Regions from separate parts of the Streptomyces sp. NPDC048277 genome, predicted to be linked through region 2. Evidence: riboswitches for the same ligand, from Rfam matches in the RefSeq annotation. Region 2 holds a riboswitch; each other region holds the start of a gene.
What was found. Region 2 has a riboswitch for S-adenosylmethionine ahead of AB0D85_RS05620 (aminotransferase class V-fold PLP-dependent enzyme). Riboswitches for the same ligand answer to the same signal wherever they lie in the genome.

Region 1 (3,200 bases), on a different contig from region 2:
TCCGGTCACCTTCCTGCCCGCCGTCCCCGACTGTCCCGACGGCAGCCACACGGCGCTGCGCCCGCTGTACGAGGCGAGCGCGCACCGCTACTCGGGACCGGCCCTCGCGCCCGTGCTCAGCGACGACTGGTCCGGCCGGATCGTCAGCACCCACAGCCGCGACATCCTGCGCGACCTGGACCGTCACTTCGGCGACGGTGTCACCCGGCTCCATCCGTGCGGCGCCGAGGCGGAGATCGAGGCCGTCGAGCGGCTGTGCGCGGAGGGCATCGAGCGGTCCGCGCAGCGCGCCGGCCGCGAGGGCGGCGACCCGGCGGCGCTGGACACCCTGCTCGCCACCCTGGGCGAGCTGGAACGCCGGCTGACCGGGATGGAGTTCCTGATCGACGGTCAACTCACCGCCGCCGACGTCGAGTTGTGGGTCGCCCTGGTGCAGCTCGACACCGTGCACCGCAACCACCTGGACGCCTCCGCCGTGCACCGCATCGCCGGCCACCCGGTGCTGTGGGCCTACGCCCGGCGGCTGGCCGCACACCCGGCCTTCGGCGCCCACCTCGACCTCGACGGCATCGCCCGCCGTCACCACGGCCGTTGCCAGGGGCTGGAAGCCGCCGGCGCGGCTGTCCAGATCCTGGACTGGGCCGGTCATGCGGCGGACACTTCCGCAGGTGAGAGCGGCCCGAACCGTTCCGCCAACTGGACAGGCGTTGACATTCGTTCGGGCAGCTGACTTACTTACGGCTCAGAACGGTCAAGAGCGTCAGCATCAAGCCCTGGCTTGCTGACCGGCAACCCTCGCGTCGCGGTGGGGTGCCCCAGGTGACGACCGGACCGGATGACGACGTTCGGTAAGCGCGAGGCCTCCGGGCCACCACAACAATGACAGGTGACGGACATGTACGCAGTTTCCAGGACGGCCCGGCGCCGCCCTCAGAGCTGCGTACAGCCGTACCCGAGCCCGCTCGTCGCCGACCGTGCCGTCGACCTGCTCCGCGTCAACAGCGCCCTGTGTAGCGCGTGTACCGCACCGGGCCGCGCCCGCTGTCAGGTCTGACCGGGCCTTCCGGCCCTTCCCGCCTGTCTCGCCCGCACCCCGCAGCAGTCTCTCCTCGCCGCACGCCGCCTCCCCGGTGTGATCTCTTCCGCCCAGCCCCCGCATCCCGCGCGCCCCCGCGCCCCGTGCCGTGCCCGAACACGGTGCGGCCGCGCCTGCCCGCTCGTGGGAGGCGGGGTGTCCGACTTCGCCGGAGCCCGCCATGAGTGAACCCCCAGGCGCCACCATCGCCGCCCCCGAGGCGCCAGCCGCCGCCGACGAACCGTCAAAACCACTGACAGCACAGCGAGTTCTGCCCCTGCGCAGGCCGGGACGGTGGATCGCCACCGCAGTCGTCCTGGTCCTGGTCGCCCAGTTCGCGCACGGACTGGTGACCAACCCCTTCTACCAGTGGGACCGCTGGGGCTACTGGTTCCTGCGGCCGACCATCCTCGACGGACTGGTCATCACCCTCGAAGTCACCGCCTACAGCGCGGTGTTGGGCCTCCTCGGCGGCGTCCTCCTGGCCCTGGCCCGGCTCTCGGGGAGCCCGGTGCTGCGCGCGGTCAGCTGGACGTACGTCTGGGCGCTGCGCTCCATCCCGCTCATCGTGGTGCTGCTCTTCCTCTACAACTTCAGCGCGCTGTACAAGACATTGAGCGTCGGCGTTCCCTTCGGACCGGCCTTCTTCTCCTTCGACGAGTCGAAGCTCGCCACCGACATGGTCATCGCCGTCATCGGCCTCAGCCTCAACGAGGCGGCCTACGCGGCCGAGGTGGTCCGCGGCGGCATCCTCTCCGTGGACCAGGGCCAGCACGAGGCGGCCGCCGCCCTCGGGCTGCCCAAGGGCTACCAGTTCCGGAAGATAGTCTTCCCGCAGGCCCTCCGGTCGATCATCCCGAACTACGTCAACCAGCTCATCGGCCTGATCAAGAGCACTTCACTGGTGTTCTACGTCTCGCTGCTCGACCTCTTCGGCACCGCGCAGAGCATGGGCTCCACCTACCCCGGCGACATCGTGCCGCTGCTGCTGGTGGTCACCGTCTGGTACCTGATCCTCACCAGCGTCGTCTCCGTGATCCAGTTCTACGTCGAGCGGTACTACGCCCGGGGCGCCACCCGTTCGCTGCCGCCGACGCCCCTGCAGAAACTGCGGGCGGGCCTCATCGATCTGCGCGCCCGCCTCCGCCGGGAGGCCGCCGTATGAGCACCACCGACACCCTGGAGACGGCCCCCGCCTCCCTGGAGATCCACGACGTCCACAAGTGGTACGGCGCCCACCGCGTCCTCGACGGCGTCGATCTGACCGTCCGCCCCGGCGAGGTCACCGTCATCCTCGGCCCGTCCGGCTCCGGCAAGTCCACGCTCCTCAGGGTGATCAACCACCTGGAGAAGCCCGAGATCGGCCATGTCAGCCTGAACGGCGAACCGATCGGGGTGAAGCGCCAGGGCGACCGGCTCAAGGAGCTGAGCGAGCGCGCCATCCTGGCCCAGCGCAGCCGGATCGGCTTCGTCTTCCAGAACTTCAACCTCTTCCCGCACCTGACCGTGCTGGACAACGTGGCGGCCGCGCCCGTCGCCACCGGAAAGCTCGGCAAGCCCGAGGCGCAGCAGCTGGCCAAGGAACTCCTCGAACGCGTGGGCCTCGGCGAACGCGTCGGCGCCTATCCGCGGCAGCTGTCCGGCGGCCAGCAGCAGCGCGTCGCCATCGCCCGCGCCCTCGCCCTGCGCCCGGGCGTCATCCTCTTCGACGAGCCCACCTCCGCCCTGGACCCCGAACTCGTCGGGGAGGTCCTCGCCGTCATCAAGGACCTGGCCACCAGCGGCACCACGCTCGTCATCGTCACCCACGAGATCGGCTTCGCCCGCGAGATCGCCGACCGGGTCGTCTTCATCGACGGCGGAAAGATCGTCGAGCAGGGCCCGCCCTCCGAGGTTCTCGACAAGCCACAGCACGAGCGGACCAGGGACTTCCTCAGCAAGGTCCTCTGAAAGGTCCTGCGACCTTCCCCGCAACGCCCTCACCCTCATCACCGGCACCGACAAGGAACGGCCATGTCTACCCACTTCACCCGACGCAGCCTGATCAGAGGCCTCACCGCGGCCACCGCCGTCGCCTCCCTCGCCACCGGGCTCGCCGCCTGCGGTGGCAACAGCGACGCGGCCA
Region 2 (3,200 bases):
GAGATCACGAGCGGCCACGGCCACCACTGATCGACGCGTCGCCACGCCACGGCGAAGGGCCCCCGTCCGGTGTACGGACGGGGGCCCTTCGCCGTGCCCGGGGCTGGATAGGGTAGGCCCTGACACTGCCTTTTTCATCGGTACGACGATCAGGAGCGGCCTTATGAGCGCTGTGACCCCCGCTGGAGGCGATATCGCGGCGGGCCGTTCCTGGCCCGGGGTACTGAACGCGCTGCTGTACGGCCAGGACCAGAGCGCCGAGGCGACGGCCTGGGCGATGGACCAGATCATGCGCGGCCAGGCGACCGACGCGCAGATCGCGGGCTTCGTCGTCGCCCTGCGGGCGAAGGGCGAGACGGTCGAGGAGATCAACGGCCTCGTCCGCACGATGTACGAGCACGCGAACGTCATCGAGGTGCCGGGCCGCACGGTCGACATCGTCGGCACCGGCGGCGACGGCGCGAAGACGGTGAACATCTCCACGATGTCGGCGCTGGTGGTGGCCGGCACGGGCGCGAAGGTCGTCAAGCACGGCAACCGTGCGGCCTCCTCCGCGTCCGGTGCCTCGGACGTCCTGGAGAAGCTCGGCGTCAACCTCGACCTGACCCCGCAGCGGGTCGCCGAGGTCGCCGAGGAGGCCGGCATCACCTTCTGCTTCGCCGTGAAGTTCCACCCGGCGCTGCGCCATGTGGGCGCCGCGCGCGGCCAGTTGGGCATCCGCACGGTGTTCAACATCCTCGGCCCGCTGACCAACCCCGCGCGGGTGCGGGCCCAGGCGGTCGGCGTCGCGGACCCGCGCATGGCACCCGTCGTCGCGGGCGTCTTCGCGGAGCGCGGCAACTCCTCCCTGGTCTTCCGCGGCGACGACGGCCTCGACGAACTGACGACGACCGCCACGTCCCGCGTGTGGATCGTCCGCGACGGCAAGGTCACCGAGGAGACCTTCGACCCGCGTGACGTCGGCATCGACCTGGTCCCGGTGGAGGCCCTGCGCGGCGGCGACCCGTCGTACAACGCGGAGGTCGCCCGCAGGCTCCTGGACGGCGAGACCGGCCCGGTACGGGACGCGGTCCTCCTGAACTCGGCGGCGGCCCTGGTTGCCCTCGATCCGGGCCCGGGAACGCTCGCCGAGCAACTCCGCGCCGGCATGGCCAGGGCGGCCGAGTCCATCGACTCGGGTTCCGCCAAGCGGGCGCTGGAGCGCTGGTCGGCGGCGACGCACAAGTAGGGGCCGCGGCCGCCGGGTCGAGGCGCGGTTCGGCACCGCCGGACCGCGCCGTCGCGGCTGATCGCCGTAGCGGCGGAGAAAAGGGAGACTCCCCTGTCCCGTCATCCGGACAGGAGTTGCGCGTCCGCGATCACTTCCCCTACGTTTTTCCCCAGGTCATGAGTGACAGTCATGAGGCCCCGGCCGACTGTCCGGCAACCCTCCGTCCGTGGCGGGGTGCCCCGGGTGAAGACCAGGCCGTAGGCAGCGAGGTCTACGGCAAGCGCGGACCCCTCGACACACCAGGGGTCCTGGTCGTACGAGGGAGCCTTCTGTGAGCAAGCGAATGCGATAGGGCGTAGAGCCCCGCCTCCGCGTACCCCTTTGCACTTTTCCCCGTGTCGTCGACGTACCGTCCGGCGCGGCGGTTCCGCTCACCCTCACAGGAGTTTCGCCATGTCCGTCTCCACCGCTGCCTCCGCCCAGTCCGTTTGTGCCCCCCTGCCCGTTCTGGGCCGGGATGTCACCGTCCCGCTCGTGACCGGCGGCGAGGTCACCTACGCCGCCCTCGACTACGCGGCCAGCGCCCCCGCCCTGCAGCGGGTCTGGGACGACGTCGCGGCGTACGCGCCGTACTACGGCAGCGTCCACCGCGGCGCCGGCTACCTCTCCCAGCTCTCCACGGACCTCTTCGAGAACGCCCGCAGGACGGTCGCCGAGTTCCTGGACTGCCGCCCGGACGACCAGCTGGTCTTCACCCGCTCGACGACCGACTCCCTGAACCTCCTGGCCCGCGCCCTCCCCGCCGACTGCCAGGTCTTCGTCTTCGAGACCGAGCACCACGCCTCCCTGCTGCCCTGGCAGGACGCGCGGGTCACCTACCTCGACGCCCCGCGCACCCCGCGGCAGGCGGTGGCGACCCTGGAGCGCGCGCTCGCCGACCGCGACCCGCACGGCCCGGCCCTGGTCTGCGTCACCGGCGCGTCCAACGTCACCGGCGAGCTCTGGCCCGTACGGGAGCTCGCGGCCGCCGCGCACGCGCACGGCGCCCGGATCGTCCTGGACGCGGCCCAGCTGGCCCCGCACCACCCCGTGTCCGTCCGTGACCTGGACGTCGACTGGGTCGCCTTCTCCGGCCACAAGCTGTACGCCCCCTTCGGTTCCGGCGTCCTCGCCGGCCGCGCCGACTGGCTGCGGGCCGCCGAGCCGTACCTCGCGGGCGGCGGCGCCAGCCGCAGGGTCACCCGGCGCGAGGACGGGGGAGTGGCCGTGGAGTGGCACGAGAGCGCCGCGCGGCACGAGGCCGGGTCGCCCAATGTCATCGGCGCCTACTCCATCGCCTCCGCCTGCAAGGCGCTGACCGAGGCCGGCTTCGACACGCTGGTCGCCCGGGAGCGGCACCTGATCGAGAAGGTGCGGGCGGGGCTGGCCGAGGTCCCGGAGGTACGGATCCTCTCCCTCTTCGGGGACGACGCCCCGCGCGTCGGTGTGATCAGCTTCGTGGTGGACGGCTGGAACAGCTCCCACTTCGCGGCCGCGCTCTCCGCCGAGTACGGCATCGGCGTCCGCGACGGCCTCTTCTGCGCCCACCCCCTGGTCCGCACGCTCCTGGGCTCCGCCCCCCAGACCCAGGGCGAGTGCGGGGCGCCGGAGGCGGCACCGGGGGAGAAGTCCCTCAACGCGATCCGCGTCAGCTTCGGCGCGGGAACGCCGGACGAGCATGTGGAGCGGTTCGTGACCGCGGTGCGGGAACTGGTGACCGACGGTGCGAAGTGGTCCTACCGCACGGAGGACGGCCGCTGCGTCCCGGCGGTGAGCTGACCTACCTGTTTTTAAGGGGCGCGGGGAACTGCGCGACCAGCCACGACGCACCCGCAGGAGACCACACCGCGGGCCGGTGGGGGCTGAGCGCGCAGTTCCCCGCGCCCCTTGCGGGGCGCTAGCTGTCCAGGCCGATCGCGAACGCCGCCTCCAGGTCGTGCTGCGAGTACGT
Region 3 (3,200 bases), on a different contig from region 2:
TAAACGTTGACGAACCGGCGCAGCTTGCCCTGGTCGTCGAGAACACGGGCGGCGATTCCCGTGTGGTTCTTCTCCAGGTCGGCGATGACCTCACCGAGGTTCGCGCCTTCGGCACTGACTTCGGCCTGGCCACCGGTGTAGGTGCGCAGGATGGTGGGGATGCGAACGTTGACGCTCACGGTTTGAACCTCCGGACAGGGCGGCGCCCCGGTTTTTTTACGGCCGACTTAGGCGAGCCCGGCCTCGTGGAACGACTCGAGATTGGGCCGAATGGTCGCGGTGAGACCCGTACCCGCGACCGCGTCCAGCGTCTTCAGTCCATCACCGGTGTTGAGTACAACGACCGACTTCGACGGATCAATGAGCCCATTCTCAATGAGCTTCCTGGTGACTCCAACCGTCACACCGCCGGCGGTCTCCGCGAAGATTCCCTCGGTCCGCGCGAGCAGCTTGATCGCGTCGACGACCTGCTCGTCGGTGACGTCCTCCACCGCGCCGCCGGTACGGCGGGCGATGTCGAGGACGTACGGACCGTCGGCCGGGTTGCCGATCGCCAGCGACTTGGCGATGGTGTTCGGCTTCTGCGGCCGGACCACGTCGTGCCCCGCCTTGTACGCGGTCGACACCGGCGAGCACCCCTCCGCCTGCGCACCGAAGATCTTGTACGGCTTGTCCTCGACGAGCCCGAGCTTGATCAGCTCCTGGAGGCCCTTGTCGATCTTGGTGAGCTGCGAGCCGGAGGCGATCGGGATGACGAGCTGGTCCGGGAGCTGCCAGCCGAGCTGCTCGCAGATCTCGTACGCCAGGGTCTTCGACCCCTCCGCGTAGTACGGCCGCAGGTTGACGTTGACGAAGCCCCAGCCCTCGCCGGCCGGGTCGCCGATCAGCTCGGAGCAGAAACGGTTCACGTCGTCGTAGTTGCCCTCGATGCCGACGAGCTCGCCGCCGTAGATCGCGGCCATGACGACCTTGCCCTGCTCCAGGTCGTGCGGGATGAACACGCAGGAGCGGAAGCCGGCCCGGGCGGCGGCGGCGCCGACCGCGCCGGCCAGGTTGCCGGTGGAGGAGCAGGAGAGCGTGGTGTAGCCGAAGGCGCGCGCGGCCTCGACGGCCTGGGCGACGACGCGGTCCTTGAAGGAGTGCGTCGGGTTTCCGGAGTCGTCCTTGACGTACAGGCCGCCGGTGACGCCCAGTTCCTTCGCCAGGTTGTCGGCCTTGACGAGCTTGGTCCAGCCGGGGTTGATGTTCGGCTTGGTCGCCACGTCCGCGGGGACGGGCAGCAGCGGCGCGTAGCGCCAGATGTTCGCGGGACCCGCCTCGATCCGCTTCCGCAGCTCCTCGGTGTCGTAGGCCGAGAAGTCGTACGCGATCTCGAGCGGGCCGAAACACTCCTCGCAGGCGAACACCGGGCCGAGCGGCACCCGGTGGCCACACTCGCGGCAGCTGAGCGCTGCGGCGGGACCGAGGTCTACGGTGGAATCGGTGCTGGTGGCAACAGTCTGCACAGCCATGTGAGGCGAGGCCCTTTCTCCTCATCTTCCTCACGACGCATCTCGCCGTGAGACGGATTTGGCACCTTCCCTAGCCGGGAGCCTCGCGATGATCAACAGTGATCTACGAGTACCGACTGGAGGGTTGCCGGGGCTTCATCGGGCCGTTTCCCTCTGCCCCTCTGGATGAGCTGTATGCGGTTGTCAACACACGGTGACCACAGGACATGCGATGGTCATCGGCGTTGTTCAAGACTGTAACCGAAGGCCAGGACAGTTGAGAGAGTCGTCCGAACCGCGAGATGGATCACACGTGGCAGTGTGGTCGTGACAGTGAGGAGCCGCTGACTGTGCTGGAAGAAGTCGAGCGCTGGCTGGCCACCCGCTCCTGGTCCGTGAACGATCGCCCGCTGCACCGGATACTCGCCGCCAAGCAGCGGTCGGGTCAGTCCGTCTCCGTCGTGCTGCCCGCGCTCAACGAGGAGGAGACGGTCGGTGACATCGTCGCGGTCATCCGCCACGACCTGATGCGGCAGGCGCCGCTCGTCGACGAGATCGTGGTCGTCGACTCCGGCTCCACCGACCGTACGGCGGCGGTGGCCGCGGCGGCGGGCGCGCGCGTCGTCCACCGCGACGAGATCCTCCCCCGTATCCCGGCCGTCCCCGGCAAGGGCGAGGTCCTCTGGCGCTCCCTGCTCGTGACCACCGGGGACATCGTCTGCTTCATCGACGCCGACCTGAGGGACTTCTCCTCCGACTTCGTCTCCGGGATCGTCGGCCCGCTGCTGACCGACCCCGACGTGGACCTGGTCAAGGCGATGTACGACCGCCCGCTCGCCGGCGCGGCCGGGCAGGGCGGCCGGGTCACCGAACTGATGGCCCGCCCGCTGCTGAACATGCACTGGCCGCAGCTGGCCGGTTTCGTCCAGCCGCTGGGCGGCGAGTACGCGGCCCGCCGCTCCCTGCTGGAACAGCTCCCCTTCCCGGTCGGCTACGGCGTGGAGCTGGGCATGCTGGTCGACGCCCTGCACCTGGTCGGCCTGGACGCCCTCGCCCAGGTGGACGTCGGTGTCCGCAAGCACCGCCACCAGGACGGCCAGGCGCTGGGCCGGATGTCCGCCGCGATCTACCGCACGGCACAGCTCCGGCTGGCCCGCGGGCATCTGATCCGGCCCTCGCTGACCCAGTTCGAACGGGGTGAGGACGGCTTCGAACCGCGCACGTACTCCGTGGACACGGAGGAACGGCCGCCGATGGCGGAGATCGCGGAGTACGCCGAGCGCCGGGTGGCGTGACTTCGACGTGCGTTCCGTATACGGCCGCTCGTCGGGCGTAGCCGTACGTTTGAGCGTTTCCGGGCCGGGCTAGGTTGAGGCGTGTGACTCCACCCACGCGTAAACGCGCGGGCTTCCTGCGTCGGCAGCTAGGCCACGTCGCAGAGGACCAGCCCGGCCCTGTTGAGGACGTTCGTCGCGCCGACGTGGTCCGCGTTCGCGGTGAAGCCGCACGCCGTGCATTCGAACTTCGCCTGGGTGACGCGGTTCTCCTTCGCGGCGTGCCCGCATGCGAGGCACGTGCGGGAGGTGTTGCGGGCATCCACTTCGACCACGTGGCGGCCGGCGCTTTCAGCCTTGTTCGCCAGGATCGAGAGGAACTGCGCCCAGCCCGCGTCGAGGATGCTGCGGTTGAGCGCGGCCTTGGTGGCGGCGC
Region 4 (3,200 bases), on a different contig from region 2:
GGGGTAGCGCTGGTAGTTGTGGATGTCGCCGCCGATCGCCGCCACATAGTGGTGGGCCGGGTCGCGGACGATGTCGTCGACCGTGCCGCCGCCCTCGATCGGGCACGGGTGGTGCTCGCCGTCCACGTACAGCGGGGAGCCGGTGACCAGGATCTTCGGGCGCGGCCCCCGGGACACCTCGCGCAGCCAGGCGCCCTGTTCGGCGTCGATCGTGCCGAGCAGACCGGTGTCGATACCGACGATCCGGACCGGCCCGGCGTCGATCGCCCAGTACGGGCCCGGCTGTACGGCCGTCTGCTGCTGCGTCGGCCGCAACTTCCTTGCGTCCGACAAGAGTTGCTCGTCGGCCGGGCGCGGCCGGTGCCACAGCAGGGCGCGCCACCAGGCCCGGGTGAGCGGGCGGGGCTTCGGTTCGGGCGGGAGCGGCGGGGTGTCCTCGCAGAAGACGCGCATGAACGCGCCGAGGTCCTCGTACCAGTCGTGGTTGCCGGGTATCGCGTATATCGGCGCCGGATAGTCCTGGTACGGGCGGAAGAACTTGGTGCCGTAGTCGTCGGTGGTGCCCACCGGATAGATCACGTCGCTCGCGATCACCGCGAAGTCGGTGTCCTGACTCGCCTTCAGAAAGCCCGGCACGACGGCGTACTGGGAGTCGTCGCCCTCACCGGTGTCGCCGATCACCATGAACGAGAACCGGTCCGCCTCATGACGCCGGATCACCTTGTCGGCGGGCGCTCCGGCCGCCGCCCGCTGGGCCACCCAGCGGCTGCGGGTACGGCCGGTCGGGTCGCCGAACCAGGACGCCAGCACGCCGTTGCGGGCGGCCCACAGGGTTCTGGGGTCGAACCAGAAGATCTTCTCGACGTGCTCCGGCATCAGTTGCTTGTAGGCGCCGCGTTCGGCCGAGCCCCAGCCGGCGCCTTCTGCGGTATCGCGTGAGGAGTCAGACACCGGGGCACCGTAGCAACGCGCCCTTGCCGAGGCCTTGTCGGCCCGCCGTTCGCGGCTCCCTCGACGTCGTAGGACACGCCGAGCCACGGTTCGCCCGAGCCACGAGTTCCGGTGATCAAGCCCTGGCAGGCCGGACGGCAACCCTCGACGCGGCGGGGTGCCCCAGGTGACGGCTCGGCGGATGTCCCAGTCGTCCCCCGGTTCGAGCGAAGCCGAGAACTGGGGGAGGTCGGTGTGGTCGAGGTAGCCGCTGCGCCGAACGCACTTGCAGAGACGGGCCGCTGCCCGCCGAGGACCCGCTCGTCGAGGAGAACGACGGCTCCTTCGGCGCCCGCCGGATCGCCGATCCGCGCAAGGTCGCCGCCGAATGGCGGCAGCAGGCGGACGTTAATGGCTGGTCGCGCCGGGACACTGTCATCGCCCCCGGACCGCAGCGCGGGCACGTCGGCACTCCGTCCGGTCTCGCCGACAAGTTCGCCCACTACGTGCGCCACGGCACCGTCGACGGTTTCAACGTCACGCCGTACCTCATCCCCGACCGCCTGGACGACATCGTCGAGCTGCTGATCCCGGAGCTGCAGGAGCGCGGCGTCTACCGTACGGCGTACACCGGTACGACCCTGCGCGAGCATCTGGACCTGCGGGCACCCCTCACCCACCGCGCCGCACCGGAGGAGGAGCGGGCGGAGGGCTGAGCGGTCACCACTCGTAGGGGTTCGAGGGGGTGCCGTACCGATCCTGTGGGCCGGGTGCGGGGCGGGCGGGGGCGCCGTGCCGACCGGTGCCGCCGGGTGTGTCGTACGGGCCGGTGCCGCCCGGGGCGCCGGAAAGGTCCGTGGCGGCCGATGCGGCCCGGGTCGGCGAGCCGGGCCGGCCCCCGCCGCCGGGCGCAGGGCGGGCCGGACGGCTGTAGCGGTTGCGGGGGGTGCGTCCGCCGCGTGGGCCCGGCGGCCGTGAACGCGCCGCCCGGGCCGGTGTCGCGGGCCCGCCCTTCTCGCCCGTCCCGCGGTCCCAGTCGTCCTCGCCCAGGACCAGCAGGGGGTCGAACATCACCACCACCCCGGCCAGCAGCAGGAAGACGGCCGGGCCCAGCAGCATGGGCAACAGCAGCGACGTCGGTGACCCGCTCGACCAGGCGGTGACGGACGCCGGGTGCAGATCGACGCTCACGGCCGCCATGGCGGTGTAGTGCATGCCGGACACCGCCAGGCCCATCACCAGGCTGGCGCCCAGGCTCGCCGTGAAGCCCCGGATCGACACGGCCGCCCACAGCGCGGCCGTCGCCGCCGCGATCGCGATCACCACCGACAGGGCGACCGTGAACCGGTCGTAGTGAATCGTTCCGTCAAGGCGGAGCGCGGCCATGCCCAGATAGTGCATGGCCGCCACACCGAGCCCCGTGACCACACCCGCCGCCCAGAGGGTGCCGGCGGTCGCGCCCCGGTAGCCGACCGCGAAGACACCGATGCCGACCACCAGGATCGCCACCGCCAGACTGAGCAGGGTCAGGCTCACGTCGTAGCGGATCGTGGTCCCCTGGACATGGAAACCGATCATCGCGATGAAGTGCATCGTCCAGATGCCGCAGCCGATCGAGGCCGCCCCCAGGGCCAGCCAACCGGGCTTCCAGGACTGCCCGTTGTGGTACAGCGACCGGACGATGCAGCGCAGCCCCAGCGCCGCGCCCAGACAGGCCATCAGATAGGCCGCCACCGGAGTGACCGCGCCGTAGTGGAACCCGCTTATCGTGCCGTGCATATGTAACTCCCCCCAGAGTCACGGCTGTTGTGGGGAAGGTACTACGGGCCGGGGGTGGCGGACGCGGCGTTCACCGGGACTTCAGCTGCCGCTACGGCATCACGGGGCGACGATCTTGATCGCGCTCATCCAGCCGTGCCCCTCGGGCCGTGTCTGCAGAGCCATGTGCAGCAACTGGATGCCCTCCAGCTCACGGGCGTGGCGGAGGCCGCCGACGACCACCGGGTTGAGGCCGCCGGAGGAGGCCAGCTCGGCCACCTGGTCGCGGGCCGCCGCGTCGTCGCCCGCGATGAACACGTCCAGCGGCAGTCCGCCGACCTCACCGGCGACCAGCGCACCGGCGAACGTGGTGTTGAAGGCCTTCACGATCCGTGTGCCGGGCGCGGCGGCGTCCGCGAGCTGTTGGGCGGCGGAGCTGTCCGCGGGCACCGTGAGCGAGTCGAAGGTCGAGAAGTCCACCGGGTTGGAGATGTCGACGACCGTCTTCCCGG

Region 1: it holds a riboswitch for S-adenosylmethionine, as region 2 does, so the genes downstream of both, AB0D85_RS14545 (amino acid ABC transporter permease) here and AB0D85_RS05620 (aminotransferase class V-fold PLP-dependent enzyme) in region 2, are expected to answer to the same signal.
Region 3: it holds a riboswitch for S-adenosylmethionine, as region 2 does, so the genes downstream of both, thrC (threonine synthase) here and AB0D85_RS05620 (aminotransferase class V-fold PLP-dependent enzyme) in region 2, are expected to answer to the same signal.
Region 4: it holds a riboswitch for S-adenosylmethionine, as region 2 does, so the genes downstream of both, AB0D85_RS43160 (hypothetical protein) here and AB0D85_RS05620 (aminotransferase class V-fold PLP-dependent enzyme) in region 2, are expected to answer to the same signal.

The regions. Positions count from the first base shown of each region.
Region 1 is NZ_JBEZLQ010000005.1:357,289-360,488, forward strand. Features, by position in the region: gene AB0D85_RS14540 (glutathione S-transferase C-terminal domain-containing protein) at 1-730, shown strand, start outside; SAM riboswitch class IV at 750-861, shown strand; gene AB0D85_RS14545 (amino acid ABC transporter permease) at 1,257-2,240, shown strand; gene AB0D85_RS14550 (amino acid ABC transporter ATP-binding protein) at 2,237-3,025, shown strand; gene AB0D85_RS14555 (transporter substrate-binding domain-containing protein) at 3,089-3,200, shown strand, end outside.
Region 2 is NZ_JBEZLQ010000002.1:209,764-212,963, forward strand. Features, by position in the region: gene AB0D85_RS05610 (ubiquinol-cytochrome c reductase cytochrome b subunit) at 1-30, shown strand, start outside; gene trpD (anthranilate phosphoribosyltransferase) at 164-1,228, shown strand; SAM riboswitch class IV at 1,383-1,499, shown strand; gene AB0D85_RS05620 (aminotransferase class V-fold PLP-dependent enzyme) at 1,664-3,028, shown strand; gene AB0D85_RS05625 (Lrp/AsnC ligand binding domain-containing protein) at 3,147-3,200, opposite strand, start outside.
Region 3 is NZ_JBEZLQ010000012.1:177,079-180,278, forward strand. Features, by position in the region: gene AB0D85_RS25930 (MoaD/ThiS family protein) at 1-179, opposite strand, end outside; gene thrC (threonine synthase) at 228-1,511, opposite strand; SAM riboswitch class I at 1,530-1,683, opposite strand; gene AB0D85_RS25940 (glucosyl-3-phosphoglycerate synthase) at 1,841-2,785, shown strand; gene AB0D85_RS25945 (transposase) at 2,914-3,200, opposite strand, start outside.
Region 4 is NZ_JBEZLQ010000030.1:63,859-67,058, forward strand. Features, by position in the region: gene AB0D85_RS43155 (metallophosphoesterase) at 1-951, opposite strand, end outside; SAM riboswitch class IV at 1,049-1,160, shown strand; gene AB0D85_RS43160 (hypothetical protein) at 1,437-1,646, shown strand; gene AB0D85_RS43165 (MHYT domain-containing protein) at 1,651-2,709, opposite strand; gene AB0D85_RS43170 (NAD(P)-binding domain-containing protein) at 2,809-3,200, opposite strand, start outside.